Regions from separate parts of the Alteromonas sp. MmMcT2-5 genome, predicted to be linked through region 2. Evidence: riboswitches for the same ligand, from Rfam matches in the RefSeq annotation. Region 2 holds a riboswitch; the other holds the start of a gene.
The links. A riboswitch is a leader RNA that binds a small molecule or an ion and turns the genes downstream of it on or off. The one in region 2 is predicted to bind thiamine pyrophosphate.

Region 1: it holds a riboswitch for thiamine pyrophosphate, as region 2 does, so the genes downstream of both, thiC (phosphomethylpyrimidine synthase ThiC) here and MHN09_RS01170 (TonB-dependent receptor) in region 2, are expected to answer to the same signal.

What each region holds. Positions count from the first base shown of each region.
Region 1 covers NZ_JAKRFB010000005.1:54,704-70,606, reverse strand. Annotated here, with positions in the region: gene MHN09_RS04945 (threonine/serine exporter family protein) at 1-442, opposite strand, end outside; gene thiH (2-iminoacetate synthase ThiH) at 672-1,805, opposite strand; gene MHN09_RS04935 (thiazole synthase) at 1,802-2,572, opposite strand; gene thiS (sulfur carrier protein ThiS) at 2,574-2,783, opposite strand; gene MHN09_RS04925 (HesA/MoeB/ThiF family protein) at 2,780-3,574, opposite strand; gene thiE (thiamine phosphate synthase) at 3,567-5,168, opposite strand; gene thiC (phosphomethylpyrimidine synthase ThiC) at 5,165-7,075, opposite strand; TPP riboswitch at 7,350-7,461, opposite strand; gene MHN09_RS04910 (heme biosynthesis HemY N-terminal domain-containing protein) at 7,573-8,748, opposite strand; gene MHN09_RS04905 (uroporphyrinogen-III C-methyltransferase) at 8,745-9,917, opposite strand; gene MHN09_RS04900 (uroporphyrinogen-III synthase) at 9,918-10,649, opposite strand; gene hemC (hydroxymethylbilane synthase) at 10,713-11,651, opposite strand; gene MHN09_RS04890 (GGDEF domain-containing protein) at 11,848-12,909, shown strand; gene MHN09_RS04885 (alpha/beta fold hydrolase) at 13,104-13,775, opposite strand; gene gmk (guanylate kinase) at 13,983-14,624, shown strand; gene rpoZ (DNA-directed RNA polymerase subunit omega) at 14,794-15,066, shown strand; gene spoT (bifunctional GTP diphosphokinase/guanosine-3',5'-bis pyrophosphate 3'-pyrophosphohydrolase) at 15,209-15,903, shown strand, end outside.
Region 2 covers NZ_JAKRFB010000001.1:247,736-263,638, reverse strand. Annotated here, with positions in the region: gene MHN09_RS01220 (hypothetical protein) at 1-262, opposite strand, end outside; gene MHN09_RS01215 (LysR family transcriptional regulator) at 504-1,400, shown strand; gene MHN09_RS01210 (DMT family transporter) at 1,408-2,337, opposite strand; gene MHN09_RS01205 (hypothetical protein) at 2,566-2,862, opposite strand; gene rimI (ribosomal protein S18-alanine N-acetyltransferase) at 2,991-3,491, opposite strand; gene MHN09_RS01195 (alanine acetyltransferase) at 3,500-4,228, opposite strand; tRNA gene MHN09_RS01190 (tRNA-Trp) at 4,522-4,598, opposite strand; gene MHN09_RS01185 (phosphotransferase) at 4,810-5,661, opposite strand; gene pnuC (nicotinamide riboside transporter PnuC) at 5,618-6,262, opposite strand; gene MHN09_RS01175 (hypothetical protein) at 6,262-6,525, opposite strand; gene MHN09_RS01170 (TonB-dependent receptor) at 6,543-8,633, opposite strand; TPP riboswitch at 8,689-8,792, opposite strand; gene MHN09_RS01165 (hotdog domain-containing protein) at 8,923-9,348, opposite strand; gene MHN09_RS01160 (GNAT family N-acetyltransferase) at 9,408-11,669, shown strand; gene MHN09_RS01155 (tetratricopeptide repeat protein) at 11,899-13,164, opposite strand; gene MHN09_RS01150 (energy transducer TonB) at 13,167-13,778, opposite strand; gene MHN09_RS01145 (biopolymer transporter ExbD) at 13,780-14,178, opposite strand; gene MHN09_RS01140 (MotA/TolQ/ExbB proton channel family protein) at 14,190-14,714, opposite strand; gene MHN09_RS01135 (MotA/TolQ/ExbB proton channel family protein) at 14,716-15,903, opposite strand, start outside.

The DNA.
Region 1 (15,903 bases), on a different contig from region 2:
CCGACCAGCCAATTTCACTCCAGCTTGCACCCATTAGCATAGCAAACGCGCCGGTGGCCATAGCAAAGGCTACGCCTGTAACCCATTTACCGTAAGGGCTGCCCATGGCATCTATTTCATTTAAGCGCTTGTCAGCTTCACTTAAGGTTAATTTGCCCGACAGCAGTTCGCTGGCCAGTTCATCGGTGAGCGACAACGCGTTCATGTCTAGCTCGCCTGGAAGCAAACGCGCAGCGTGGTTATATTCGTCTTCGTGACGGTCGCTCCAGATAACAAAAGTGAGTGAAGTTGGCGTCGAAATAAATGAAGCGTGTACACCTAAATACTTAGCGACTTCGCCAAGGTAAGCTTCAAGACGGAACGCAGGGGTACCGTACTTGTGCAGCATTTTGCCTAGCTTCACTATAAATCTACGAATTTGAATAAATTCAACGGTATCCAACGCACTGCCCTTTAGTTTTGATAAATCTAATATGAGATAAATGAGACAAAAAAGCCAGACGCATAGGTAAAGTGTCTGGCTAAAATTTGGGCGGATTGTACGGAGGGTTTTGCACGAAAGCAAAACAAATTTTCTCTTATTTTCCCTTACAAAAACTAATCGATTAATCCATTAAAAGTGCGCTATTTTAGCGCGAGTTTTCAAACGAAAAATACAGGTATTCTTGCGCTTAAACACGTTCTGTAAACGGCATCCAGTCTTTCCATACGGGTTCCAGTCCTTTCATTGAAAGTGCGCTCACGACATCTGATACAGATCGGTTGTCGTCAATATCGAATTGATTTAGTGCCTTCGATGGGGCGCTGTAACCGCCAGGCTGTGTTTGCGACGCTGCACTCATAGACGTTATGCCAAGTGGCATTACGCCATCCCGAAATACTGCCGACTCTCGGGTAGACAGCGAGAGTTCTGCTTGTGGGTTAAAAATGCGGTGGGCGCATATTAGCTGCAGCAAATCTCGCTCGTTAGGGAGTTTACTGTTGGTGAGGGCGTTGCCGCCAGTGCTGTTACCTTCACAGCTACGAAGGCGCGGAAAAGCAATAGATACACGGCTTTGCCAGTAGTGTTGCTGTATTAACTTGCCGTGAAGGGCGGTCATGGCGCTATCAACCCGCCAGTCGCCTAAACCCAGTAGTGCGCCAATGCCTATTTTATCAATGCCGGCTTTCCCTATGCGATCGGAGGCTTCTAAGCGCCATAGGAAGTCCTGTTTTTTACCTCGAGTGTGGTAATTAGCGTAATGCTGCGGTGAGTAGGTTTCTTGATACACTAACACCGCGTCTAAGCCCAGGTGCTTCAAGGTTTCATATTGCTCGCGCTTTAAAGGTTGTACCTCCATCATAAGGTAGCTCACCTTTTCGCGAATGGCGCTTAGTGTTTGCTCAAAATATTCCATCCCCACTTTGGTTTCATGTTCGCCAGTAACCAGTAACACCTGTGAAAAGCCTAAATCTTTGATGGCTTCAATTTCGGTCAACACTTCGCTTATAGACAGGGTTTTGCGCTTTATTTTGTTGCTCATTGTAAAGCCGCAGTAGGTACATTCGTTGGCACACAAGTTTGATAAATACAAAGGTACAAACAGCTGCATGGTATTGCCAAAGCGATGGCGAGTAATTGCTTTAGCGCGATAGGCCATGGCTTCTAAGTACTTAGCGCCAGCGGGAGAGATCAGCGCCATGAAGTCGTCTAAAGAAAGTGTATCTTTACCTAACGCTCGTTCTACGTCGCCTGCTGTTTTGCTGTTTATCGACATGGCCACATGCGGCAAGTCTTGCTGCATTAATGCCTGCGCTACCTTCATACCGCCGGCTCCAAAAAGGCGGTAAGCGGGCTAGAGGCTTGGGCAAAACTGCTGGTAGCACCAAGTCCAGCTTCAAAGACTTTTCGCCCCGTTTCTACGGCACTTGCGAAAGCTGCTGCCATAGCAACTGGGTCCTTAGCCGTGGCGATGGCCGTATTCACCAATACTGCGTCTACTCCCAGCTCCATGGCCGCCATAGCTTCGCTTGGCTTACCAATGCCTGCATCTACAATGACGGGTATCGACGCTTGCTCAACAATAATTTGCAAAAAGGGTTTGGTTTGTAAGCCCTGATTACTGCCAATAGGCGCGCCCAATGGCATAACGGCAGCGCAGCCTACCTCTTCTAAGCGTTTACATAAAACGGGGTCTGCTCCGCAGTAAGGCAAAACGTGAAACCCTTTTTTAACCAGTGCCTCTGCGGCAAGCAGGGTTTCGATGGGGTCGGGCAACAAGTAGCGTTGGTCTGGATGAATTTCCAGCTTCACCCAAGGGCTACCTAATGCTTCGTACGCAAGTTCGGCGGCGAATATGGCTTCTTTTGCGTTCTTAGCTCCCGACGTGTTCGGCAAAAGAGTAACGCCCAATGCTTTTAATGCCGAAAGCGTTTCATCTTGTGAGCTATGGCTGGCGACACGCTTCATTGCCAAGGTCACCATGCTGCTCTTGGCTGCCTGTACCGCGCTTTTCATGGTGTCCGGGTTACTAAATTTGCCAGTGCCAGTTAACAGGCGGGAAGGGAAGGTGTGATTTGCGAGTGTTAGCATTTTAGCCTCCTGCCACTAGGGTGAAGATATCCACGGTATCGTTGTTACTTAAGTAGGTTGTTGGCCATTCATTCTTGCTGATAATGGCGGCATTTTTGGCAACGGCGGTGCCTTCGTCTTTCAATTGTTTAAGAGCAATTAATTCACTAAGTGATATAGGAGAAATCACGCTCATTGGTTGATTGTTCACGTTGATATTAATTTGGGTCATTGGCATACCTCACAAGAAGAAGAGGGGGGAAGCTTGAAACTTTGAAGCGTACCTTGGCCTGCATGGGCGTTTACGTAATGGCCCCATTTAATATCGGCATCGAAGCCTCTTGCCAGAAATAACAAGGCTTGGGTAGCTTGGTGGCATGCTGCCATGCCTACTACTGGGCCCAGTACGCCTTTGCTAACGCAATCCTCGCGTACGGCAACATTATTCACTAAACACTCGTAGCAACCGCAGGTGGCTGAGTTTTGAGGCAAGTTCAGCGCTTGCCAGGTAAGCCCACTGGCTGCGGCAATAAAAAGCGGAATAGATGCGCGAAACGAGGCCAGGTTTATCTGTCTTCGTACCGTCACGTTGTCGGTACAATCCAGCACGCAGGTGGCTGATGCAATTAATGTTGGTAAGTTGTTACTATCAGCAAATAAGCTTTTAAACTGTATGTTTAAATGCGAATTCACTTTACGCAGTTCATTGTAAAGCGACTTGGCTTTAAGCTCGCCCAGGTGCATTTCGTTGTAGCTTAGCTGGCGCTGCAAATTACTAATGTCGACGGTGTCACCATCTATAAGTGTAATGTTGCCCACGCCTGCGCCTGCTAAATAGCGGGCGGTTAAGCTGCCTAATCCTCCTAAACCAACGATAACAGCGTGTGCACTCGCCAAATTAAGCTGTCCGTCGTGATCAATGCAATCAAGTAAAAGTTGTCTGCTGTAGCGACGTATATCCTGATGCGCTAACTGCTGGCCCACTGAGTGACTAAGTGAATGAGTAGCTGAATGACTAAGCAAATCCAGCCTCCTGAACCAATGCTTGGTAGGCTTTTAGCGGGTGTTCTGCCTGAGTGATTGCACTTACCACAGCAATGCCGTTAACGCCGGTTTTAGCTACATCGCCTATGCGCGATAAGTTAATACCACCAATAGCAACGGTGGGAATGCCATCGCAAAGCTGCACATATTTTTCTAATCGTGCTACACCTTGAGGCTTCGAAGGCATGTCTTTGGTATTGGTGGGGAAGATATGACCAAGGGCAATGTAAGATGGGTTTAAAGCGCGAACACGTTGAATTTCAGCGAAGCCGTGCGTTGATATTCCAAGCCGTAAACCCGCACTACGGATGGCGTTTAGGTCTGCGGTGTCGATATCCTCTTGTCCCAAGTGCACTCCGTAAGCCCCGAGTTCTATGGCCAGCTCCCAATAGTCATTAATGAATAATTGGCAGTCGGTGTGTTTCACCAATTCTATTGCCTCTTTTATTTGCTGACGAATGTCTTCTTGGGAGCCTTGTTTAACCCGCAGCTGCATGATTTTTACGCCCGTTGGCCAGAGGCGGGCTATCCATTGCACGCTATCCACTACAGGGTAGATGCCTAAATGAGTATGAGTAAGTGCAGGAAAGTGGCCTTCTTTACAAGACGAGGCTTCAAGAAGGGTATCCTTATCCCGCTCTTTTTCATTGGCAGTGGCACCACGTTGGTGAAAGGTCACCAGCGGAAAGCTCTCTGGTTTTGCGGGAAAGCCGTTGGTTCGTGCAAAGTAGGCGGTTAATTCGTTACTTATGGCGTTTGCGTTAGCCGCTGCGCATTGCTTTGGTAGTGTATGGCCACGAACTTCGCTGACGTAAGCATTAGCAAGCGTAAGTGCGTCTTCAATGCAGTAGTCGTGCACAATGAATGCCGCTAATGCGCTGGCTAACATACAGCCTGTGCCGCGAAGGTTGCCGTTAGCGTATTTCGGCTGGCTAAAACGAAGAGTGTGAGAGGCACAAACAAAAATATCGCTTACATTTTTTTGCCAGTGGGCGTGACCGCCTTTCACGTACACGCTCTTTGCGCCTTTACCCCTTAGCCGATTGATTGCAGTTAGCAAGCTCGCTTCATCAACAACAGGCAAATGGGTGAGCCACGCAAGCTCATCGATATTTGGCGTAACGATATCTACCGTATTCAACAGTTCGTCAACTACGCTTTCGCTTAACTCACTCAGCACGCCACCGGACGAGGTAGACAGTACAGGGTCCCATACAACGAAGGGGCGAGGGTTAGATGTTTTTTGAATACGTGCACACAACAACAGCGCTTGCTCATCATTAGCAATAGCGCCAATCTTAATAGCGCGTGGCGGGGTATCTTCAAACAGCACCTGCCACTGCTGATTTAATGCCGACGCGCACATGCTTTCCTTACTAAGCATGATTGAGTTGGACTGGACGGTAAGCTGTGTAGTGAGCACACAAGCATGGATGTTCAGATCGGCCAATGTAATGGCGTCGCGGGTAACGCCCGCACCACCGCTACAGTCAACGCCTCCCACACACCACACTACAGGAAGTGCAGTGGTGAGGTTGTTGGATGCAGGGCTTATGGACGCTTTCGCCATCATGGTAGCTCTACCTTGCTATCTGCAGTGTGATAAAGCTCTGCGCCAGACTGATTGAAGGCCTGGGCCATCTCTTTCATACCTTTTTCTTTCTCAAACTCTTGCTGCTGTGCTTGTTTAGCCACATCGCGCACTTCCTGAGAAATTTTCATGCTGCAAAATTTAGGGCCGCACATAGAGCAGAAATGCGCAACTTTGCCAGACGCCTGCGGCAAGGTTTCATCGTGATAAGCGCGCGCGGTATGTGGGTCGAGAGCTAAATTGAACTGGTCTTCCCACCTGAATTCAAAACGAGCTTTCGACATGGCGTTGTCGCGAATTTGTGCACCTGGGTGTCCTTTCGCCAAGTCGGCAGCGTGGGCTGCAATTTTGTAGGTGATCAGCCCCTGTTTAACGTCTTCTTTGTTAGGTAGGCCCAAATGCTCTTTAGGTGTTACATAGCACAGCATTGCGCAGCCATACCAACCAATCATGGCGGCACCTATACCTGAAGTGAAGTGATCGTAGCCAGGAGCGATATCGGTGGTGAGGGGGCCAAGGGTATAAAACGGCGCTTCGTGGCAGTGCTTAAGCTGCTCTTCCATGTTCGCTTTAATCATATGCATTGGCACATGCCCCGGGCCTTCAATCATTACCTGAACATCGTACTCCCATGCAATTTTCGTCAGCTCACCAAGGGTACGTAATTCAGAGAATTGCGCGTCGTCGTTAGCGTCAGCTACGCTACCAGGGCGCAAGCCATCACCTAGCGACAGCGCCACATCGTACTTAGCGCAAATTTCGCAAATATCGTGAAAGTGCTCATACAGAAAGCTTTGCTGGTGGTGGCTTAAGCACCACTTTGCCATTATCGAACCGCCGCGCGATACAATGCCGGTTACCCGCTTTGCGGTAAGGTGTACGTACTCAAGCAGCACGCCAGCGTGAATGGTGAAGTAGTCTACGCCTTGTTCAGCTTGCTCAATTAGGGTGTCTTTAAACATCTCCCACGTTAAGTCTTCGGCTACACCGTTTACTTTTTCTAGCGCTTGATAGATGGGGACGGTGCCAAGAGGAACAGGACTGTTTCGCAGCAGCCACTCTCGGGTTTCGTGAATATTTCTGCCGGTAGATAAATCCATGATGGTATCGGCGCCCCAGCGCGTTGACCACACCAGCTTTTCTACCTCTTCTTCAATAGACGAGGTGACTGCTGAATTACCAATATTGGCGTTAATCTTTACTAGAAAGTTACGCCCTATAATCATTGGTTCTAACTCGGGGTGGTTGATGTTGCATGGAATAATGGCGCGGCCTGCGGCCACTTCCTGGCGTACAAATTCTGGCGTGATGGTATCGGGTAAATTCGCACCAAAGTGCTCGCCTTTGTGCTGTTGCGTCAGTTCGGCATCTTTAATGGCTTGGCGGCCCATATTCTCGCGAATGGCAATGTATTCCATTTCAGGGGTAATAATGCCCTGTCTTGCGTAGTGAAGCTGGGTTACGTTTTTACCTGCTTTTGCTTTTAGTGGTTTGCGGCTGCGAATAAAGCGGAAATCTTCGGTAAAAATGTCGTTTTCACGCTCTTTCGCAAAGCTTGACGAAACGCCCTCTAATTCAAGGGTATCGCTGCGCTCTTCAATCCACTTTTGGCGAAGTGGGTTTAAACCTTTGTGTACATCTATGTTTTCTAGCGGGTCGCCATAAGGGCCAGAGGTGTCGTACACAGGAATGGGCGGATTCGGCTCTAAAATAGGGTTGTCTTCGGTTCCACCCACTAAACTGTCGTGTTGGTGAATAAGGCGCATGGCCACACGAATATCGTCACGGCTGCCACACTCGTAGTGGCGTGTTGAATTTGGGTAAGCTTCGCCCGCAAGTTCATTAATGAATTGTTGTGCTTGTTGGCGCTGTTCGCGTCTGTTCGACATAGCATTTTACCTTGTAAATTTAGGTTCTAAAAATGCTTGTCAGGAGTGAAGGAGAATACAAAGTGTAAGTGTAGAAGGGGATAACTCCGTTACTTTAGCGAGATTGTTGGTAAAGGTTTTGGTGATTGCAGCCCTTTACACCCTTGATGTTGACTTGGCGATAAACTTAAACAGTTTACCTTGAGTGACGAGCAGCACCGTCATGGGTGTGTCTATATCAACAACAGCAAAACAACTTCGCTTCACAACGCTAAACTACGGTTTAACATTGTGCACATTGTATTTTCTTGTTCCCTTCGCAGGTATTAGCCTGATCAGGTTCTACGGATCCCACTTTCGCGGTCTCAGCTTACTGGGTTAACAGTGAAGCACTCCGACAAGTTGTTTAAGTCAATTCGGGTTGTTGTTGAAACAACCCGAATTGAGAATTCCTTTTTACTATATCTTCAATTTTACGGGTAATACAAGTACTACCAGAAAGCTAAATGAATATTCATCTAGCTGGCTAGCTGCTGACCTTCCTTGTAAAGCTGAAGTGCAGTGGCTGTGTCGTGCTTGCGTTCGCTAATTGCAGACAGCAGCAATAAGTCTTCTTTGCGCGACTTCATTTTAGTGGCTTTAAGCAGGGCTTTTTCTGCCAACACATCATCGCCTGAGTTAAATGCAACTTGGCCTAGCGTGGAGTATAGCGACACGTTTTCTTCGTCTTGCTTTATCCAGCTTTCAAGCAGTCGTAGTGATGGCGATGCATCAGGAATATTAAGCTGCGTGAACAGCGGAAACAGGGCGCTATTCGGGCCACGTTTTTGCCATTCAACTAGCAAATTCTGTGCGTCGGCATGCATACCTTGGTCAAGTAACTGTTGAATGTAGGCCGCGCGGTAAGCATCGTCGTGACGAAGCTTACGAGGTAGGGTTTCCCAATACGATTTAAGCTCGACAGCGCCTTGTTTGCTGGCAATTTCGGCAAACTTACCTTTGGCGATGCGCTGGCTCCATGTAGTGTAGTCTGCTTTGGGCAATGCTTTACGCCAGCCTGACAAATTTTCTTGAAGTACTTGCCATTTACCTAGCTTGGCAAGAATTTGCGCTTTTAACTGCACAACTTGCTTGTTTTCACGGTCTTGCTCGTCAAGCTCGTTAAGTTTCTCTAGTGCCGCATCGTATTTTTCTTCAGCCATATCAATACGCGCGTGCATGACCGTTGCGGCTACTTTCGCTTTTGGAAAGTCAGTTGCCTGAACAAGGAAATAACGGGCTTTGGCTAAATCGTTATTGGCAAAAGCAATTTGCGCTGACGCCAAATAGTTAACGCCTTCGAAATCGCCGTTGGTGGTTTTGCTTAGCGCCTTTTGAGCCGTATCAAAATCACCTGCAGCCATTGCGTGTAAGCCGTCGTAAAACGCACGCTTACGTTTGCGCTCACCCAAAGTGCCGAACCATTTATGTGAACCTGTGATCAGGCTTAACGCCCACAATACAAGTCGAGATAGTACGTACCAGGCAATGACGGCACCTATCACTAAAATACAAAAGCTAATCACCGTCATTTCAACAGCGGTATTACCCAGTGATATGAGTACGTAGCCCTTATCGCCTAACAACATTGGGCCAACAATTAGTGCAACAACGAATGCGGCTAATACCGCAAGGGCAATAGCTAACCATTTCATAGTGCACTAGCTCCTTGTCCGAACACCTGCTTAACGCGGCTATCCAGTAAACGCTCTAGCGGTTTTTGTGACGCTAGCTCAGTTGGGATAGGTCGCGAAATATCGGTAGCAATGAGGTTTTGTAGTGCATCTACAAAACCCGTTACCTGGCTTTTTTCTGTGTCGAACTTTTCAATAATTAACGTTTGAGCGTATTGAAGCGACTGGCTGTAAAGTCCTGCATCGCCCTGAAGCGCGGCAGTTTGCGCGTGCATAAGCTGCAGACGAAGCTGCTCTTTTGCTAGGAACTGGGCTTCTAGTGAAAGCACTGGTTCAACCGGGCCTTCAATAGTTTTCACCGTAAGAAAATCGTTCACCAGTGAACGCCACACTTTTGCAAGGTTCTCCTGCCAGTCGTCAGCTGACTCCGATAAGGTCGTGTCTTCTGCATTGGCGTCTTCTGGTTTTTCGAAGGTATCAAGTGGCAGTTTGTCAATTTGAGCAATCATGCCTGTAAGCGCGAGAGCGACGGAACTTTGTGATACAGGGTTAAGCTGTTGTAAGGTTTGAATATCTTCAGCAAGGTTTGCGCGAACCGGAAGTACCGATGGGTCGGCCAACGACTTTAAGCGTTTATCTGCGTTAACTAGCAGCAAAATTGCTGTGCGTACGTCGTTTTCCAACCAAAGCTTTCTGCCTGCCATGCGAACTAAGTAATCAGCTTCAGCAATGAGCCAGTCTGCCGGGCGGCGACCTTCCATATTATTTAGTTGCTCAAGCGTCGATTCAGCTTGCAGCGTCAGCTTTTCGTTTTGCGCTTTTAACTCGGCTACCGTGCTTTCTAACGTCTGGTTGGTGCGAGCTACTTTGTCGATAGAGGCAACAAGACCAGCGCGCTCACGCTCAATAGTGTTTAGCTGAGAGGTCGTCGTTTGAAGTGCAGATTCAGAGTCCTTGCTTGCCGACTGTTGCTGCATGTAATACCAGTAACCTGCGCCAGCCATACCAAGCACAATAAGGAAAAGGATGATTACAACAAACCACAGTAGACCATTTCCCGACGATTTCTTTTTAGCAGCACCCGATGGTGTTGATTCACTGTGCGTGGCAGAAGATTCGATAACGTCTTTTTCAGCTTCCACTTTCACGAGTTCCTCTTTTTGTGGGCTACTTTCATTGTTGTTGGCCATTCAATACTCCCAGTTATCCTTTACCCAGGCGATGAGTGCCTGATCGGTGGCTCGCTGACAAACCGCTACCTCTTTAATGCCTTGGCTAGTGAGGGTTTTGGCAATTCGATCACTCACTGTTAACCATTTAATAGATTTAAGTGCTTGGCCAAATTGCGCAATTAGTTGCAGTGCCATTGCTTCGCTTGTAGCGATAATGCCGCTAACTTCGCCCATTTTCCACCGTTTTGTGTAAATTGGGCTTGTAAGTTGCTCTCTCTTATAAACGCAAAAGCTATTAACTAAAATACCTTTTTCGTCTAATCCTGTGGCTATGGCGTCGCGCCCACCTTCACCCTTAATGATAACGACATGCTGACAGTTTGCCTCATTAAGTTGGTGCATTGCCAGTATACCTTCGGATGTATGGGCTTCGGGAATAGCAACCTGCGCCGATGAAAACGCCTGAAGTCCCGCTTGTAATTTTCGTGCAGTGGCATCGCCCACAGCTATGATCAATGGTAATTCGTTAGCCGTTTCGCGTAAGCCTTCAATAACGGTGTCTACAGCATATACGCTGGTAACAACAATTGCGTTTACTGCATTTGACGCTAAAAATTCTGCAGCAGCTTTTCTTTCAGACGAAATATCAATGATGTTAGACGTGGCAATGCCTACCGCGTCAATTCCGGCTTTTTCAAAGGCAGAAGCGCTTGCTTTTAACTTTGGCAGTGGGCGTGTAAACAGCAACATACTATCGAATTTTCATCCTTTTATTTTACTGCGTAAACCTGCACGCATTCGACAAACTATAACTTAGTTATAAAGCGCCTTTAAGATTTCACCGGCACCTTGCTCAAGAAGGGATTCCGCTACTTCAACACCAATATCTGCGGCTTTTTCTCGCGACGCTGTAGCAGAAGCAAAGAGCAGTTCTGAACCATCTGGCTTACCAACCATACCGGTTAGTGTCAGCACATCGCCATCAAGCGTGGCAAAGCTACCAATAGGTACTTGGCAGCCGCCTTCCAATCTCTCGTTCATGGCGCGTTCCGCAGTAACGCGTGTATTGGTGTCCGTATGGTTCAGCGCCTGTAGCAACTTAATTAGCTCTTCATCGTCGTTACGGCACTCAATACCTACGGCACCTTGTCCAACGGCGGGTAGTGAAATATCAGCGGGTAACGGCATGCGAATACGAGATTCCATTTCAAGGCGAATAAGGCCAGCAGAAGCTAAGATAATGGCGTCGTACTCACCTGCGTCTAGCTTGGCTAGACGAGTATTCACGTTTCCGCGCAGGTCCTTGATGATAAGGTCAGGGCGATACTTGCGAATTTGGCATTGTCTGCGAAGGCTAGACGTACCTACTACTGCGCCCTGGGGCAGGGCATCTAAACTGTCGTGGTTATTTGAAACAAAAGCGTCGAACGGGTTTTCTCGCTCACAAATAGCGTGAAGGCCAAAACCTTCAGGAAATTCAACGGGTACGTCTTTCATAGAGTGCACGGCAATATCGGCACGGCCTTCAAGCATGGCAATTTCAAGCTCTTTTATGAAAAGTCCTTTACCACCAATTTTCGCCAGAGGTGTATCTAAAATTTTGTCGCCCTGCGTGCTCATAGGCACAAGCTCAACGGTCATTGACGGATAATGCTCCAACAATTTTGCCTTCACATACTCTGCTTGCCAAAGCGCTAAAGCACTTTTTCTAGTAGCAATTCGAACGGTGCGGGTAGTGTTGAGGTGACTCATGGCTATTCCAAACTATATAAAAAGAAACTAAAACGATGTATCACATAACGTCATACGATATATCCCGTAGTATACGCATTTTCTGTATTAATGTTTGAAATTAGGCACAGTTTTCTCCTTGGTTATTATTGAACATTCAGTCTATGCTGAAAGGAATAATGGTTAATTAGTTTTAAATGCGGAGATAAGTCTTTTTATGGACAGTTCGTCGTTGCGTCAATTACTTAGAAGTGCCCAGCAAGATGAAGCGGAAGCAAAACGAAGGCGCTTAACGCTATATTTCATATCTTATGTTGGTGGCACCATTATGGCGTTTATGGCGTGGATCAACATGGGTACAAACAACCCATTGCTCGTTGGAACGCTGGCGGGGTCAGCTGCTTTTGTGTACGCCAATGTGGCGTTATCCCATATGTTCCCTCGCGTTGATGTCTTCTATTATCTAGCAGGCTTAGTGGTAGCATTTACCATAAACGGCTTGGTTTACACCGGCGGCCTCAATAACACCGGGCTTTATTTTATCTTTCCCCTGCTTTTTATTCAGATAATTGTTGTGCGTTTTAAGCCCGCTATGGTTTACGTGGCAGTAACTCTGGGTATCGCTATTTTTATGCTCTACAATCAAGAAAAAATAGTGGCTGAGTACCCAGCAGAACATGTTTCCCGTTTCCTAATCGCTACGTTCTGTTTCATTTGCGTCGCCTTTATAGGTGAAAATTTCTGGCATCAAAGCAGAAAAGAAATGCTGCGTGAAAATTTAGAGCGCATGCGTCAGGCTAATACCGATCCACTTACAAAACTTCCCAATAGGCGGTTTCTTGAAGCTGTTTTTTTTGAACGCGCAATGCAAGATCCCGGTGCTCATTTCCCATTAAGTGCGGTGGTGGTAGATATTGACCATTTCAAAACAATCAACGATACCTATGGCCACGATATTGGTGACGAAGTGCTTATACACATCACTCGCCTAATGAAAGAAGCAGTAAGAACTACTGACGTGGTGGCAAGAACCGGTGGTGAAGAGTTTTTGGTCCTATTCCCTCATGCAACGTTGAGCCAAGCGGTAAAATTAGCGGAAAAAATAAGGAAGGTGGTTGAAGCTAATCCGTTTGTAGAGGGTGATGTGAATCACTCGATAACCGCAAGCTTTGGTGTAGCCACAGCGCTTACTGATACAAACTTGCACGCTTGTTTGAAGCAGGCCGATGACAACCTTTACAAAGCTAAAAATGCGGGGCGCAACAGAGTCGTCGAATAGTTTTGGAATAAACATGAAATAAAGAAGAGACGGAAGGCGCGACTTTTCAATCGACAGACGTGTACCCACTTACGCTAAGAAGAAAGCTGGCTTTTGTTGCTTCACCAGCTTTCTCTTTTGTTTAAATACTAGGGCCTGTTGATCTTTATTATATGAACGTAATTTGCAGCAAGAACCAACAGGCTCTTAAGGCATTACCCTAGAACTTTTTGAAGCCAAGCACTTATGTCGTTAAGCTCTTGCATACAAACATTGTGCTGCATGGTGTAAGTCTGCCACGTGGCATTAAAGCCACTTCCGCTCAGCGTTTTAAACGCAGCATTGCCCATAAATACCGGCACCACTTCGTCTTGCTCACCATGTGCCATCATAATTGGCGTTTCACGGTTTATATCGTTTGCTTCGCTTCCAAGAAGTGATGGCTCGCACATGTAGGTAGATAGAGCGATAACACCTGCAAATTTATTGGCATATCTAGGTGCTAAGTGCAGAGCAATAACACCGCCCTGAGAAAATCCTGCAAGTACAATACGTTCGCTAGGAATGCCACTTTCAATTTGTGCTTCGATAAGCGCTTCTACCTGAGCAGCCGACTCTTTTACACCTTCTAAGTCCGCACGGCTTTCAAAATCTAACGATTTGATATCGTACCAAGCGCGCATTCTCATGCCGCCATTGATAGTCACAGGGCGTTCTGGAGCGTGAGGAAAGAGAAATTTAACCGCCATTGATTCGGGTAATTTTAGCTCGGGCACAATAGGCGCAAAACCATGGCCTGAATCGCCAAGACCGTGAAGCCAGATAACGCAGGCATCAGGCGTAGTGGATGGGTTTATCTCTACGCACGGCAGAAGTTGCTGAGTCATGCTTTATTTCCTAGTTTTGGGGTCAGAGTACATTTAGGGCCAGAAAAAGTACTCTGACCCCATTAATTTTTGCTGTGGTAACCCATCGGCATAAGCTTGGTAAAGTGATCCAAGTTTTCACTATGCAATGAAAGGTACGGCACAACCGCTTAATATGCTATCATTGCCACTTGAAATCACCACATTTTGAAAGAATTTTAATACCCTATGGCTTCACTACTCGGCAACTTATTCATTCTTGCAGCTCCTTCTGGAGCAGGAAAATCAAGCCTTATAAAGGCGCTAATGGAAAAGTATGAAAGCAATACAGCTACGCCAATGCAGGTGTCTGTATCTCATACAACACGTCAACCTCGTCCGGGTGAAGTCGACGGCGTGCACTACCATTTTGTGAGCCGAGAGCAGTTTGAAGCGCTGATTGAACAGGGTGTGTTTTTTGAATACGCAGAAGTATTTGGCAATTATTACGGCACATCCCGCGTGACAATTGAACAAACTTTGCACCGTGGCATTGACGTATTTCTAGATATCGATTGGCAGGGCGCGCGCCAAGTTAAAAAGCTTATGCCAGACACATGCGGTATTTTCATTCTTCCGCCTTCACTCGACGTGCTAGAGCAGCGTTTAAATAATCGCGGTCAAGACAGTGAAGAAGTCATTGCAGGGCGTATGGCGCAAGCCGTAGCTGAAATGTCTCATTTCAATGAATTCGAAAGTGTAATTATCAACGACGACTTCGCGACTGCATTAAACGATTTGGAAGCCATCGTTACAGCACAGCGACTTCGCACGGGAAAACAACAAATGCGCCATCAAGTGCTATTGGACGAACTGCTCGGTAGCGCGTAAGCTTAACTTAACAACACGTGTTTTGTTTTAGCATCGAACGATCGCTGCATAAATTGCATGATCTGACTGCTTCAAATTCAAACAAAACGCTAGGATCGCGCCACGTATCTGTGTATACTACGCGGCCGTTTTTTGAATAACTTGCTCAACCTAATTTTCGGAGAAATACATGGCTCGCGTAACTGTAGAAGATGCCGTAGATAAAATTGGTAACCGCTTTGACCTAGTGCTTGTTGCTGCACGCCGTGCACGTCAAATTGCCACTGAAGGCAAAGATCCTATGGTTGACGTTCAAAACGATAAGCCAACTGTTACAGCACTTCGTGAAATTGAAGAAGGTTTGGTAACGGCTGCTACGCTTGAACAAGCAGAACTTCAAGCTCAAGAGCAGCAAGAACATGCTGAATTTGCATCAGTAGCAAACATCCTATCTGATCAATAAAACCTCTTTTTAACGGTTTTATCGGTATTTTAGCGCCAGTGCTTTGAAAAAAGCACTGGCGCTTTACTTTTGGCGTATTGGCTTCTTGCACAATTAAACGTATTCTTAGGGTTGTAACGTTAGATAAGGGTCACGCTTCACTGTGTATTTGTTTGAAGGTTTAAAGCAGAAAGTTTTAGAGTACTTACCAGCCGACCGCGTTCAGTTGGTACAAGAATCTTTTGTGCTTGCGCAAGAAGCGCATGACGGACAAATGCGTTCAAGCGGCGATCCGTACATTACTCACCCAGTTGCAGTTGCCGGTATTTTGGCTGACATGCACCTTGATCACGAAACGATCATGGCGGCACTCCTTCACGACGTTATTGAAGATACCCATTACAGCAAAGAAGACTTAGCCGAAGCTTTTGGCGATACCGTTGCTGAACTGGTAGAAGGTGTTAGTAAGCTAGATAAACTCGCGTTTAGCACTAAACAGGAAGCGCAGGCGGAGAACTTCCGTAAAATGATGATGGCCATGGTGCAAGACATCAGGGTTATTCTTATCAAGCTTGCTGATCGCACGCACAACATGCGCACGCTCGGGTCATTACGACCAGACAAGCGCCGCCGCATTGCGCTAGAAACGCTAGAGATCTACGCGCCAATCGCCCACCGCTTGGGTATTCACGACATTAAAAATGAGCTTGAAGATTTAGGTTTTCAGGCCATGTATCCTATGCGCCATCGCGCACTAAAGTCTGCTGTGCGCCAGGCCCGCGGTAATCGTAAAGAGATTATCGAAAACATTCGCGAAGAGCTGAACACTCGTTTAGACGCCTACCAAATTGAGTCGAA
Region 2 (15,903 bases):
CCGCAACCACTGCCTTTCGCTTGTCTTCTTTTGAAAATTGCAGCGCGTTGTTCAAATTATCAAATTCAAACACGTTAGGTATTTCGACAACCAACGTTTGCGCAGCAACTTGCTCAAGTAGAGCCTCACCGTTTTTCACCAAACGCTGCCACTGTGACAAATCGCCATAATCATGCAGCGCACCTAGCGCTATCTCATGATAAGAAATAGTACGCGTGAAAGGCGCATCAACAGGCACTTCAATACGACCTAGAATACTCACTACGTGACCATTAGCTTCAAGAAGCGGTACAAGTGACGCCGCATAGTCTGGCCCGTTCGCGTCGAAAAGTAATTAACGAGATGGCTTGATTAACAACGCCACCATGGCTTCTAGAACGAATAACTACACCGTTTTTTGAAAGCCATTAATAAAGTGCGTAAAGTTTGACGATAAATTTATTTGCAAAAAACAGTACTAATGACAAAATACTTTTGCGATATTTGAAAATATAAGGTGTGCGATGCCAGTCTCATCAAAAACTGAAGATTTAGAAGCGTTCCTAACCGTTGTGGATACAGGTAGTTTTTCCAGTGCTGCCAATCTACTCAATCAGCAGGTTGCAAAAGTTAGTAGAGCAGTTACTCGTCTTGAAGATGGCTTAGATGTAACTCTATTGAATCGCACTACCAGACGGCTGGAATTAACAGAAGAAGGTGAGCTTTTCCTGCAATATGCCAGAGACGGGCTAAATATATTAGAAAAAGGTGAAGAAGCATTACGGCTATTAAAGCGGGCTCCTTCTGGAAAGCTTCGGGTTGATGCTGCGAGCCCGTTTGTGTTCCACCAGCTAGCGCCGTTAGTGGGTGAATTTCGAGAAGCATTTCCTGACATAACACTCGATATCACCAGTCACGACAGCATTATCGACCTGTTGGAACATAAAACCGATATCGCAATACGTATTGGTGATTTAAGCGACTCTAACTTGCACGCTAGACGTTTAGGAAAAAGTAAGCTGCATATTGTGGCAAGCCCACAGTATCTTGAAAAATATCCCATATCTGAAGGTGAGGATGGAATTAGCACGCTAAACAAACACAAACTGATTGGCTTTAGCGACTCACCAAGTCTAAATAAATGGCCGCTCAAGCAAGATATTAACTTGCAGTACAGTCTTCGTGCGTCAAGCGGCGAAACTATTCGCCAGCTGTGCTTGGCAGGTCAAGGTATCGCGTTACTTTCTCACTTTATGGTACACAAAGATATCAGTGCAGGCTCGCTGGTAGCGCTATTTCGCGACGATATCGTCAGTCCAAACCGCAGAGAGTCGGTACAAGCGGTATACTATAAAAATAGTGCAGTATCGTCTCGTATCTCTGCGTTTTTAGATTTTATACAGCCTCGACTAACTCTTTAACTTACCTTTATTTCGCGTGGCCTTTACCTAATATCTTTTTAAGTGTGCTTTGAGGAAGGCCATTTACTATTAGCGCAGCTATCATCAATATTGCACCGGCCATAACCATAGGCAGCAGCGTTTCTTTAAGCAATATCACAGAGCTTACATAACCCACTATCGGAGTGAGTGTACTAATAAGAACAATTTTATCTGGGGGTAATTTAGGCCCCGCCGCTACCATGAGGCCAAAACCGAGACCCGTTGCCACTGGCCCAATGTACGCCAATAGTAACCAATCGCTTATATCGTAAGCCCCAAAATTAGGTGTTGGTTCAACTATCAGTGCAATAGCAAGCATGGCGAAACCTGCGATGGTAAACTGCCAGAAGACAGCTTCAATGACGCTTCCCTTCCACTTATGAAAAGACACTCTTCGAATAGCGACCGCCCACAATGCAGATGCCAGCAACATACCAAAGAGCGGTAGCCATGCGCCCGGTTGTCCCGAAGCAAATAAAATCATTGCACAGCCAATGGTAGATATACCGGTTAGAATTAATCGCTTAGAAGGCGGACGTTGCCGATACCATAGAGTGTCGATAAGCAGCATCCAAAGCGGTGTAGTGTAAATAAGAATACTGGCCGTGCCGGCAGGAATAAACTGCAGTGAGACAGTAATAAGCCCCATTGATAGGATAAACTGGAAAAAGGCAACGACAAACACCACCGAGCGATCTTTACGATTGAGCACCGGTAAACGTTTTTTGGTGATAAGTACAAACAGCGCGAGTACGGGAAGGCTTAACAAGAAGCGCAAGCACACCATCCATACAGGCCCTACAATCTCAAGCCCTAATTTCATGCCTGGCCAGTTAAGTCCTAAACACAACACCGCAACCAAAAGCATTTTAATGCCTTTTGATTGCTCTTTTTCCGCCACCGATGATGAAGACATGCGTTTTAAAAAATCCAATTACACGAACTGCGTTAAGAGAAGTTTCTACCGCCTGGTAAGCTGAATGTAGGCGGAGAATTTTGAGGGCGCAAATATAAGTGAATTAGCAAGGGATTAAAACCTTCCTGACCGTGCAAAGACGCCAATTTATCGACCAAATGGTCAACTTTTTAAAACCTTGTGGAAACTTTGCTATACGGGTGGTTAATCACTGATAAACACTATGACTTATAGGTACAATGCAACAGACAGCAGCTTCCGCTCCCCTTTTTCTATTTTGCTAACGCTGTGCATGTACTTATCTGGCCGAAAAAAGTAAATGCGGTTAAAGAGATTAAAGATGACTTTCTCTGCCCAAAATTGACCGCCGCGCTTCGGCTTTTTTAGTACTACATTAAATTTAAAGTAACGCCCGCTGCCCATAGGGTCATTATGTTCTAACACGCTATGACCCTCTTTGTAGGTAACCACATTTATAGCAAATCGTTTTGATGAGATTAAAGCCTTGTTGAGCACTTTAGCCATGCTATTTCTACCTTGATTGATGGGGACGTGTTCTAATTTAAACACGCACGGCTATGGTCTGGAAGCGTATGCTGAGTTCAGATAATGCTTTGATATACGCGAAACGTATATGCCTAGGATTACAAACACTAGGCTAAGGTGGGATTTGTCCACTTCATGATTTTAGCGTTTTCTTTTTGTGCGCTGTTTCCATTACTCTTGTCATGCCCGTTATCATTATTTTTTACGGTGTAATAATTTTTGCGGGTTTCTATATGCTGAAACCCCGAGCTCTCATAAAGCGCAATAGCAGTATGGTTACTTTCACGCACTTCTAGCCACATTTCACGCATTGCATTTTTTACCGATGTCTCAATGACAAAATCAACTAAAGCGCGACCTACCCCCTTGCCTCTTGCGCCACTGTCTACCGCAATATCCATCAGCGTAGCTTCATCAACGACTTCAAGCATGATGGCATAGCCAACAATCTTGTCATTTTCAAAGGCAAACACCCCGTAATAGGGTTTGGTGAAACAATCCGCGAAGGTACTTAGTTTCCAAGGCGACACTTGTGCCTCTTGATGGATAGCATGCGCAAGTTCAATGTGCTCGTTAAAGCCTTGTGGCGGTACGATTGTTAACTTCATCGACGCGACTACTGGCCGTTAGCGGAGTGGTTTAATTCGCGTGCTGCGCTGATAAGCTGCGCCCACAGTTCCCGTTTCTGCACAGTTGAGAGTTTTAGCGGTGTGGCTGGCAATACAATGGCCGTTTCGGTTACCGATAGCGCACGGCCAATCATTATGGTGTTAGCCCACTGTGACGGTATACCCAACTGAACACAGGCTAGCTGCAAGTCCTTCAGCCATTGCTGTGATTTAGCTTTCTGTTCGGCACTTAACGGGATACCTTCAGGCGATACCGGCCCTTTTGCGCCAATAGACTTTGTTAAAGACTCTTGCGAGGTAACCGCATTGTCGAAAGACGGCGAAATGTTGTGTGACTGTGAAGCACCTGTTTCGCTTTGCCCTGCTTTCCCGTCATTGTGCGACCCGCCAGGTGGGGAAAGTTTTGCTGCCCCGCCGTCTTTAGGCTTAGCCTTATCTTTCGCGCTACTGCCAACATTTGCTCTCAACTGAGCAAGCCGTGATTGCTTTTCTTCTTGAGATATTGGCTTTGAAGGCGGCTTATTGGTTTGCGCGTTTTGGCTGTAGGGTAACTGTGTCGATGAACTATTTGTACTGCCGACGTTGCGTTGTGCTGCATTGGCGTTGTTTTGTTTCGCTTGGTCTTCCTGCTTTAGCTCAGTGTAGGCGTCTTTGGTGATCCAAACAGGGATCCCCATTTCCTGTAAAACCGCCTGCTGATATGAAGTAAGAGACATTGCGTAAAAACACCTAACGTGAATAGTTCATTATATTTGTTTAGTTTACTAAAGTTGCAGGCTTGGTTGAATAACTATCGCGTTCTTTTGCTTGGATTGTACTTGCTCTTTGATGCTCAAGCGCTAATTCATAAGCGTTATTCGCGAATTTAGAATACCTAGCCCTTTGTATAAGAGGAAATAAAACAGCTGCAGCAAATTAAGCACTAGCAACAGAAACCAATAAAATTTAAGAAGAATTTAACAAAGAAACGATTTAGGATTTGAACGTAAACGTTCACAAGAAGAGAAAGTGGCAGGGGTGGAGGGACTCGAACCCCCAACCATCGGTTTTGGAGACCGCTGTTCTACCAATTCGAACTACACCCCTAGCGCGCTGTGCATTATACGGATGACATTAAAAAGGTAAAGCCTTTTTATCACTACCATGCACTGCATGCTTAATTAACACGCAATGCGCTGTTTTTTCAATCGAATAACACCAAATAGGCTTTATCCATCACCTGTGTTTTGTCTTATTGCCCGCTTTTAAACCGACTTCTATGCAGCGTCACTTTTAAATGCGGAGCAGTTTATGACAATTAGACCTTATTGGCGTTAAGCGCAGCAAACCACAGGTCATTAGTGATAGCGACAATCTCGGTGTGCAGATCAAATTTCGCTATCGCGTCGTGCTCATCGATATTCATTAGCTTGGCGTAATGCTTAACGAGCTCTCTACTTTCATTGATTTCAAGTTTATTGATAAGGCAGCAACTTGCTAAATCGAAGTAGCGGTTTCCCATGGCGGCATATTCCCAATCAATAATTTTGAGTGAGTTATCTGCGCTCAGTAATAAGTGATTTGTTAGCAAGTCATTATGACATAACACATAGTCGTCATCGTCTTGTTCACTTTTTATTACTTGTTTCCGCAATGATTGGGCTTTTAGATAAAGCTCACTGCTCATATCGAGCTGTGCAACATTAATATAATGCTGCCATCTTGATGCTAAATCTAATGGCCTAGCGGTAATGGGCAAAGAATGAATACGAGCGAGGGTGTTGGCCAGCTCAAGCATTGAAAGCGTCGCACTGTCACTGTGCTCTAGCCACTGCTCAACCCAGATGGTTTCATCATCGCTTAACCATATAGGTTGCGGCGCTACTCCCAACCTATAAAGCTGTTGCTGCAAAGCAAATTGGTGCGCACGATTAACCCCACTAAAGTCATCATCGCCCATCCATTTCACCGCTAAGTCGACAGGGTTATGAGCCGACTTTAGTTGCCCACTACTTTGAAGATTATTTGCTATCAAGGCTAACTGACTATCTGCGAGCTCTTGAACGCGGTAAACGTGATTTACCGCTCCAGCAGGGTGTGACGAAATTTTCGCACTGTCGCTAAGATTAAGCGCCTTTTGCAGCGTGGCGATGATATCCAACCTGTTCACCTTGTTTTTTATATTGTACTAGCCACTGGTAATACCCAAATACCGCAAAACCAACATAGCCTAAGAACAGGCAAGCAGATAATGCATAACCCACTTGCAGGTATAAATAGGCGGACGCTAAATTGATGAAAAACCAATAAACCCAGTTTTGCAGGATTTTATGCGCCACCATAAATGTTGTGACTACACTCAATAAATTAATGCTCGCATCTAATAGTAGGTACTCACTATTGAACTGTGAGCCTGCCACCTCAGACAGAACCCAAGCGAGCAATAACATACTCGGCACAATGAGCAAATGAGCCCAGAACGGCCAATGAAGCACTGGCTTAACATCGCCATCTTCCGCTCCTTTCGACCACTGATAATAACCGTATCCCGCCATTATCATATAAAAGAAGTTAAGCGCAGACTGAAATGGCAAAGTCACCTGCCAAAATAGCCAGGTGTAAATTGCGGTACTCACAAAAGCGCACAGCCAACACCAGCTGTTCTGTTTTGCGGCTAACAGCACATAGGCAATAGCGAGGACAACCGCTACCCACTCTAAAAGCGAAGTAGCGGCAATTTGTGAGGTAAACTCAGAAAAAAAGCTAGCCATTAAGATGATTTTCTAGATTGCATGGCATCGAAGTTTAAGAACTTGGCCACGAAAATAGCTTGCCCCACTTCTTCATGGGTTCTTTGCATTTCTTCACCAAGTACTTTCATAACCACACCATAGTCACCTGTAACCTGCGTGCTGGTTGAACTTGTTGAAACTGCAATATCACTATAGCTATTTAACCTATCAATGAAATCTTGAATAGGTGGAATGTATTCGTTAACCAATGGGTACAACGACAGTTCAACCATAACTTGCATGTCTGTTTCCTTTTATTTTAAAACGCGTACTTAACAGTAACGCCAAACTGACGACCGTTACCTATTTGGTAATATGGCTCATCGAAAGCATACTCATCGCGAGGGTCGTTGCTGAAACCACCGAACCCACGGGTGTAGTACTCACGATCAAACGCATTTTGTACCCACAGTGATGTCTGCCAATCACCGTGTAGCACCACAATCTCCGAATTAACCAGCGTAGTACTTGGCGAGGTTACATCATGGCCGTCAGAAAAACGGTATTCGCTTTTGTAATCTACATCTACACGCCAAAGCATGTTATCTGTAAGTGCGTACTCACTATACAGGTTTGCGGTCCACTTAGGTGATTGAGCCTGTCTTTGCTCAGACACTTCAGTACCGTCTGCAAGCGTATACCCTTCAAAGGTAGCGCTTAGGTAACCAACACTTGCATCAAGCTGCCATGCATCACTAGCAATCCAGCTAAGCTCTAGCTCGGCTCCTTTGTTTGTTCCTAAATCAGCATTATCAATAATATCTACGAACCCTGCCGTACCGTCATCACGAGTGATAACGTCAAAATCGCTCACCTGAGTATCTTTTCTATCCATATAGAAAATTGCAGCGCGAGCAATTAGGTCAGGTGTAAATAATGGGCCCTTAACGCCTACTTCGTAGTTCCAGTTATACTCTTCGTCGAAGAATCGCTGATTGTCATTCACGCGGCTGTCGGGGTTAAAACCTGCACCTTTATATCCGCGTGAAATACTGCCGTAATAGAAGTGATCGCCCTGTGTATACTGAAGCGCGATTTTCCCGCCTACCATGGTGGTGTCGAACGCGCGAGTAAGCTGGTTGTTATCAGCGTAATCAAAATCGTAGTTTTCTACTCTTAACCCTGCTACAAGTACTAAATTTTCGTTCAAACGACTTTCAGTCTGAGCATAGATAGCGGTCGTCGTAGGCGTGTATTCACTGGCAAAGTCACTATCCAAATAAGTGTACTGACGTAGCAGCTTTTCTTCCGTGCTTTTATAAAATACGCCTATTGTCCAGTCAGTCATACCATCAAAAAGTGCGGCACTGTCAGAGGACACGAAACGCATCTCGCCGGTCTGTGTTTCTACATCACGAAAATAGGCGTCAAAAGACGTATAACCCCACGGGTGAAACCCTGTGAATGTCCAGTCTTCATCGTAGCCATAAGCAATATTGTGAGAAGCATGGGTGGCAATTAGAATAAAGTCGCCCGCTGCTGTATTGGTTGTAGAGCGCGCGCTAACAGCGTGGGTTTGGTGTTCGTCAAATCCTGGTTCATCAGACAGCGTTTTGTTGTCATTGTCTAGCGAGAATGCATCGTAACCGTTATCGATATCGTACCAGCGATAAGTAAGTGCAAGTGTGGTTCGCTCATCTACGCTGCCTTCAACGGCAAAGCGCAGTGCGGTTTCATCGATATTCGCGGTATCGCTTCTATTTAAGAACGTATTTTCTACAAAGCCATCACTGCGATTATGAACCAGCGCAACACGATAGCCCCAATCCGTGTTGATATCATCACCAGTGGCGCCTTCAATACGGTAACTCTCTTTGTTCCCAATGCGGGCTTCAACGTAGTCTGGGGCGTCGCTACCCACGTCATTACTGGAGAGTTTAACCGCTCCGGCCAATGCACCTGTGCCGTATAAGGTAGCCTGAGGTCCGCGATATACCTCTAGTTGTTTAGTATCAAAAATAAGACCTGCCGCAGCAAGGCCTGAAAAATCAAATTCATCGACGATAAAGCTTACAGAAGGATTGATAGGCTCGGCGAACTGACTACGCTCTCCAATACCGCGAATTTGCACGAAGCGGCCGCGAGACGCACCAGCTGCAAAGTTTACGTTTGGAATACTGTTTAGCACACTGTCGATATGGCTCGGCTGTCTACTGCGAAGACGCTCTTGATCTAAAATGGTCGCGCTAGCACTTAACTGGTCGAGTGTAGTTTGACGAAAATCACCAGATACGATGACGCGCTCAATATCTGATGGCGTGCTATCTGAAGTGTTACTTACATTGGTTTGTTGCGCATAGGCCGCAACGGAACTAGCAAGCAGTGAAAGTGTGAAAAGTGTTTTATACATGGGATCTCTTATTCTTATTTAAGAAAAAAGATCCGGGTCTAACGGCAGGTGATAAGGCTATATTGTGAACCATCCCTACGCCGGTATTATCCGGATCAGGTTTAAGGGTTCCCACGAATGTGGATCTCAGACCGAAAACGGACACCCCTTGGTATAGTGTTGCGCTGCTCAAACTAGCAAACTCAACTTCTGCGACGGAGTCTACCAGTTCGATACACGCCGTCAAGCAGATAAGACGTTAAGCTAACGTAAGGTTTTATATATGATATAAGGCGTTGAAAGCTGAGGGCTATTCAGCGTCAATATTCATATTTAGGCGACGTACTTCATCGTCAGTTTGTGCTTTTAAAACTTCCAACGTTTTGCCGTGTGCCGTCGGTTGACGCGTACCAGGGTCAACCTTTACGAAAACGATATCGTCTGCAAAACAGATGGTTTTCTTGGTTGCTTTGTTGCGTACCAAGCAGCTTACGGTAATAGACGTACGGCCTACAGCTTTAGTTTCTAGACCAAACTCTACGATATCACCCTGCATAGCCGGTGATTCGAAACTAATTTCACCAATATGCTTAGTTACCAAGCAATTAGTTTCTAGCTGACAAATAGCCCAAATTGCAGCTTCTTCGTCTATCCATTCTAACGCGCGGCCACCGAACAAAGAATTGGCGTAATTAAGGTCGTTTGGCATAACTAGACGCCGAGAAAGAAAGCGCATTCGAATTCCTCATAATAAATCGCTACTATAGCGTTAGATTATACCGAAAAAACTGATTCATGGCGCTAACTCAATTACGCGAATGGCTATTAGCCCCCTACTTTGAAAATAGCGGCGAAAATGGCTGCAAAAAAAGCTCTCACGCTTCGCACTTATCAAACGTGACTTGCCCGCTTCACCGGAGAATGCTTGTAATATCTGGCAATGATGATTTTTGTGAAGCTGCCATACGTAGCGTTCAAGCCTTTGTAGATGAAGTTTCATCTATAAGCGTTGTGAATTTTGCTGGCGATACACTTAAGGGAAAGAACCGCAAACAAGTGCTGGGGAGCGAATGTGACATTGCCACATTAGACTGTCGCGATTCATTCAAACCTGGCGACGTGATGGCAGTGGCGGGTATCGTTAAACGCAGTGGTTGTTTAATACTTATTTGCCCTGCATTGAGTGAATGGGTTAACAATATTTCGGTCTCGTTCCTGTCGGAGGGGTTTACGCTTAAACAGAGTCGATACCTCGAACGTTTTATAAAGCACCTGCGTAACAACGACTACGTGGCATTTCACACTGAAGAAAAAACCACGCTTCCAGATACGGCTATGTACCGTATTAGCGAAGGCTTAACATCAAACGTCTATAGAGGCTCACTATTTAAATCAGAAGAGCAAGAGCAGGCATACAGTCGTTTATATCAAGCACACTCACTTAATAAACTAAACGCGCTGATTACCGCCCCAAGAGGCAGAGGCAAGTCATCATTATTAGGTATATTCATTGAAAGCCTAATCAGACAGGGTAAAAATGTACTATTAACCAGTGAACGCTTTGATAATGTGAAGAACGTGCTTTCACGTATTCAACAGTACGAAATAGCTGGTGTCAGAACACAACAACCATCCACCGCTAACATTCAAACCCAACTATTCCTTGGTGATAAGAATGAGGCAGCGACGTTTGGCAGTGTAAAATGGGTGCCCCCTGACAGTGCCTTGTTATATACCACAGAAGATGAAAAGTACGACGTTGTAATTGTTGATGAAGCGGCTTCAATCCCCCTCCCGGATGTATACCGGATCATAGCCAACCACAAGCAGTGGGTGCTTAGTACTACGCTTTTGGGTTATGAAGGTTCAGGCAGTGGTTTTATTCACAAACTCATCCCTAGTTTACCGCCATCAGCTATCCATTTAAGACTATCAACGCCGTTACGATGGTTCGAACATGATCCCATTGAAGCCTTTTTCAATACGACTTGTTTATTTGAGGACAGAGATGCGGCGCGCAATATTGGCGAGATTAATTTCAAAAACAGTATTAACCCACCGATAGATTACGATTTTTCCATAAGTTCGTTTAAAAGCATTTCCGAAGAGGCGCTTCAGCAAATAATGTCGCTACTTTCATTAGCCCATTATCAAACTACGCCCGATGATTTTATGCGCTTGATGGATAGCCCGGATGTACTTGTTGCCATACTTAAATTCAACGACAACGTGATAGGTGCTGCAATCATAAACGCTGAAGGTAGCGACTACCTGAACGATACCGCATTGGGGATTGCGTCTGGAAAGCGTCGTCCTAAAGGGCATTTAGGTGCACAGCGACTTGCTCTGTTGTCTGCTGATGCAAAAACAGCAACGTTTAGATATTGGCGTATTAACCGTATTGCCGTCGATACGCTTGCGCAGAGTAAGGGTATGGGCAGTTACTTGCTACAAAGAGTTAGTGATGAAGCCAAGAAGCAAAGTATTGACGCTATCTGTACTTCTTATGGAACGACACTTAAGTTAGACAGTTTTTGGAAAAGAAATGGATTTGAGATTGTAGACTATGGGCGAAAGCCTAATAAAGCCAGTGGCGAAACCAGTGCACTAGCGTTATATCCTCATTCCAACAGAGCAAAAAAACTGCTTTCTGAATTGGTAGCGCTAAAAGAGAGCTTTAAATTCGATAACCAGTTAGACAACGTGCCAATTAGCATACTGACAATCTATGTAGAAAAGTTAGTACATTTTACCCAAGGCACACGCACTTTAGATGATGTTTGGCCGATATTACATAAAATTGCGCGTTATGCAGAGACTCAGCCTACACCAAGCGCAAATACTCAACTGAACAAGCCAAATAACACAATACTGTATACGCTATGGCGTCTTGTTGAAATCATTAACACGAAGCGCTTTCTCAGAAAAGTACTTGCACATTCAGATATGAATGCGAAGCAACTTGTTTCTACATTCAACGAAGAAAACCTAAAAGCAAGTGGGTTAAAAGAAGTCACTATTATTATAAGAGAAGCACTTCTGCCTGCTTTCAAATAATAGAAAGTCTGTAGCCTGAAAGTACAAATAATCAGCTTGGCGTAGAGCCACTATACCTGCGTTAACAAGCCGCGATTACGAACATTTTAATTCTAGCTGAGTGGGTAATGACCTATGCGGACTGGTGTTAAAGCCCTATAAATAAAACCCCATTCGAGAAAAGCTCACTTACTAAATTAAGGGCAAAAAAAAGCCTCCCAAAGGGAGGCTTTTTTGCTAAAACCACATATTAGATACTAATACCGCGGTTCTTCGCTTTTTCCTTGATATAAGGTTCCCACGCTGCAGCGTTGCGGCGTAGAGAGCGATCTTTCTTAGCTTCTTGTACGTGCTTGTAAGCAGACTTGAAGTTACCTGCGTAGAAGTTCGCTTCCATTAACGTGAAGTGAATCTTCTCAGGGTCTTCAGCACCACGCTCTAGAGCATTCTCTAGTGCTTTAATAGCGCCTTTGTAGTCTTCCGCTACAAGTAAAAGTGTACCTTGCTTACGATAATGCTCAGGGTCTGAACTCTTAGCAGCAGCTTGTGCATACAAGTCGGCAGCTGTTTTGAAGTTCTTTGCCTGGTGATAAGCATTAGCTACGTTTGCTAACATATCGGCATCATTTTTTAGCAAGCCTTCTTTCACGTGCTTTTCAAGCAACTTGGCCGCCTTGTAAGGCATACCGTTACTTTGATAAAGCTGAGCAAGCGTCTTTATTTCTGACTCTTTCTCTAGATAGCCCTGCATATAAGCAAGTTCTAGCGTTGAAAGACCTTTCTTATAGTCTTCAACTAAGATGTAGAAAAAGCCAAGACGTGACCACCAAGTTTTTTCCTGAGGGAAAGTTCTAACAAGATCTTCCGCCACAGCAACCGTTTCAGGGTACATCTTACGCTCGTAGTAAGAAGTTAGCTTTAATACATACGGGTTTTTGTTTGGCTCTTCATACAAAGCAATCGCTTTGTCTGCTGGCTCAACCATCTTCGCTAGTTGCTTAGATTCAAAGTAAGCCTGTGCCAAACGCGTATATACGTCTGCGTCTTCTTTACACGTGAAGTCCATCCACTTGTTATACCATTTAATGGCATCAGTGTACTTCTCTTCCTGCATGCTCAAATCACCTAGTAATTTAAGTGTTTGAGAGTGTTCAAGGTCGTTTAGAACTTTTGGTTCAACTGATTCAACCAAATACCCTAAAGCTTTACCACCTTGACCTTCTTGCGCAGCAAGTAAGTTACCAATAAAACGCTTTACGTAAGCTCTATCGAAATCGTCAGATGCGTCGATTTCGTAAAGTACGTTTAGTGCTTCATTAACTTGGTCTTCATTGTAGAACTCAAAAGCTTTCTGAACTTTTTTACCGGTACGCTCACCTACAAGCGTTGTTTTTCCTTTCTCATATCCAGGACAAACAACAGGTGCTGACTGCGCTAGGGCAGCGGGTGCTGAAAGCACCGCACCTGCGCCTAGCACTAAAGCAACGGCTGACATTTTGAATGTACGTTTCATCATGATCATTGCTCCAGTTTAAAGTCTAGCTGTACGAACATGCCAGGTTGCTTAACTGGCTTGCCATCAACGATCTTAGGCTTGTATTTCCACTTACGTAGAGCACGACGTGCTTCACGGTCGAATACGCGCTTAGGTTCAGCTTCGATAACTTCGATATCTTCAACACCACCAACTTCGTTGATAGTGAAAGACAGTCTTACCCAACCTTCACGACCGTCACGGGCTGCATCAGGCGGATATTTCGGGTCGATACGAACGATAGGTGTTGCTTCACCATCACGCTGCATTGCACCAACACCACCGATGTTTACACCAACACCACCTGTGTCGATAGCTGGAATAGCTAAGCTAAAGCCATCTGCATCAGGTTCCGCTGTTTCCGGCTCTACTTGCTCCATTTTAGGAGGCTGTGGAGGCGGAGGTGGCGGTGGTGGTGGAACACGAGTACGCGTCTGCGTCTGGTCGTCTGGTTCCTGCATTACAATATCGATAACCGGTGCAGGCGGTACTTCGTCTGCTGGTCTAGATGAATTTTCAATCAACTTGGCCATTAGAACGAAAAGGGCAAATGCAACACCAGCACCTAAAAGTATAGATACAATTATACGTAACATCTTATCCCCTTGCCGCTACCGAGACTCGGTTAACGCCAGCGGCTTTAACCTGATCCATAATCTCAACTACTAAACCATGCTTCGCTTTTACGTCAGCTTGAATGATTACGTAGTCAGTAGGCTGCTCGGTAAGCAGTCTTTCAATATTCGCTCTTACGCTGTCCGGCGCAACTTCACGCTTATCTAGCCATACATTTCCGTCTTCAGTTACGGCGATGAAAATGTTTGCATTTTTGTGAAGAATCGCCTGGCTCGCATCTGGCTTGTTGACTTCGATCCCTGCTTCTTTAACGAAAACAGTGGTAACGATAAAGAAGATCAGCATGATAAACACGATATCCAACATGGGCGTCATGTCGATCTGTGCATCTTCTTCCTCGGTTCTGACTTTTCGAGCCATAATCTCTCTCTCTAATGATGTGGCAGGCTATCAACTAGCCCTTCTCTTGCCAGCTTCACTTTCGCTTCAAGACGTGAACTGATGAACAGTCCAGATAGCGCGGCTACCATTCCCGCCATTGTCGGGATCGTTGCCATAGAGATACCAGCTGCCATTAGACGAGCGTTGCTGGTGCCCTGTGTTGCCATTGTCTCGAAAACACTGATCATACCGGTTACTGTTCCAAGTAGACCGATTAGTGGACACATTGCAATAATGGTTCTGATAATCAGCATTCTAGCGTTAAGGTCGTCTGACGCTTGAGAAATCCACGCGTCACGGATTCTATGCGCATACCATGATGTGGTATCTGCTCGGGCATCCCAATTCGCGATGATGTTTTTCTTCACCTTTGGGAAGACCGAGGTTAAATACCAGTAACGCTCAATCATTAAAACCCACATGAGAAAGAGCGCGGCAGCAACGAAGTATAGTACGTCACCGCCGGTAGCGATAAAGTCCCTGACCGATTCGAATAATCCAATCAGGTAATTCATATTACGCTTTCTCCGACTCTGAGTGAGCAGCTACGATACCCGCAGTTTGCTCATCAAGAATGTGGATGATTGACTTGCTACGAGAAGCTACGATGCTGTGAGTAAGGATTAGAGGCAGAGCCGCGATAATACCTTGAGCAGTAGTTACAAGAGCCATAGAGATACTTCCTGCCATCATACGTGGGTCACCTGTACCGAATAGTGTGATGGTTTGGAATGTCTCGATCATACCTAGTACTGTACCTAGTAGACCTAGTAGAGGAGCAATCGCTGCGAAGATCTTGATAACGTTGATGCCGCTTTCAATTTTTGGAAGCTCGCGAAGAATCGCTTCATCAAGTTTAAGCTCAAGGTTTTCTGCATCAGCAGTCTTGTTCTCTTGGTAAACTTTAAGGATACGACCTAGTGGGTTACCTTCTGAAGGATTGTTTACGTTCTTAAGCTGTGAACGCATTTTTCCACCAGTGATCGTTAGTGTGATCATTTTGTAGATACCAATTAGTAGGCCAATCGCAAGCATAATTGTGATTGTGTAACCAACTGGACCACCAGCATGATAACGCTCAGACATTGTCGCTTTTTGCTTCAATAGACCAAGGATTGCACCTTGAGAAGGGTCAGCAAAGAAAGGAACAAAACCAGAACTAGCGCCGATTAGTTCGTCAGCAGAAGCTACAAAGTGACCATCTGGTTGACGACCAAGAGGCTGAACAACTTCAGCTTCAGCGTCATACGCTAGGTAACCAGCTTCACCAACAAGGTTGAAAGTACCAACACGAACAACTTCTTGCTGTGAAGAACCGCCGTCAAGGTTAACAACTTCTGTAGTGAACTTAACTACTTCACCGCCTTCAGTCATTTCTTTCTGAAGAGCAAACCATAGGTCTTCAAGTTCTTTAATGTTTGGAAGACCTTTAGAGTCTTCTGACATTTCAGCAAGGAACTGACCACGGCCAGGGAATTGTGCACTTACGATTGATGTAGAGATACGGCCGTAAGCTTCAGAAGATGCTTGACGTACCACACCGAACATTTCACCAAGTGTACCTGTAGCTTGGTCTAGCTCAGCAGCTTTCTCGTTTAATGTAACTTCGTTGTCTGAGAATTGCTTCTGTAGACGGTCACCACGAGCTTGTTCAGCTTTAAGATCTGCTTGTGCTTTGCGAAGAAGTGCTTGCTTGTCAGCACG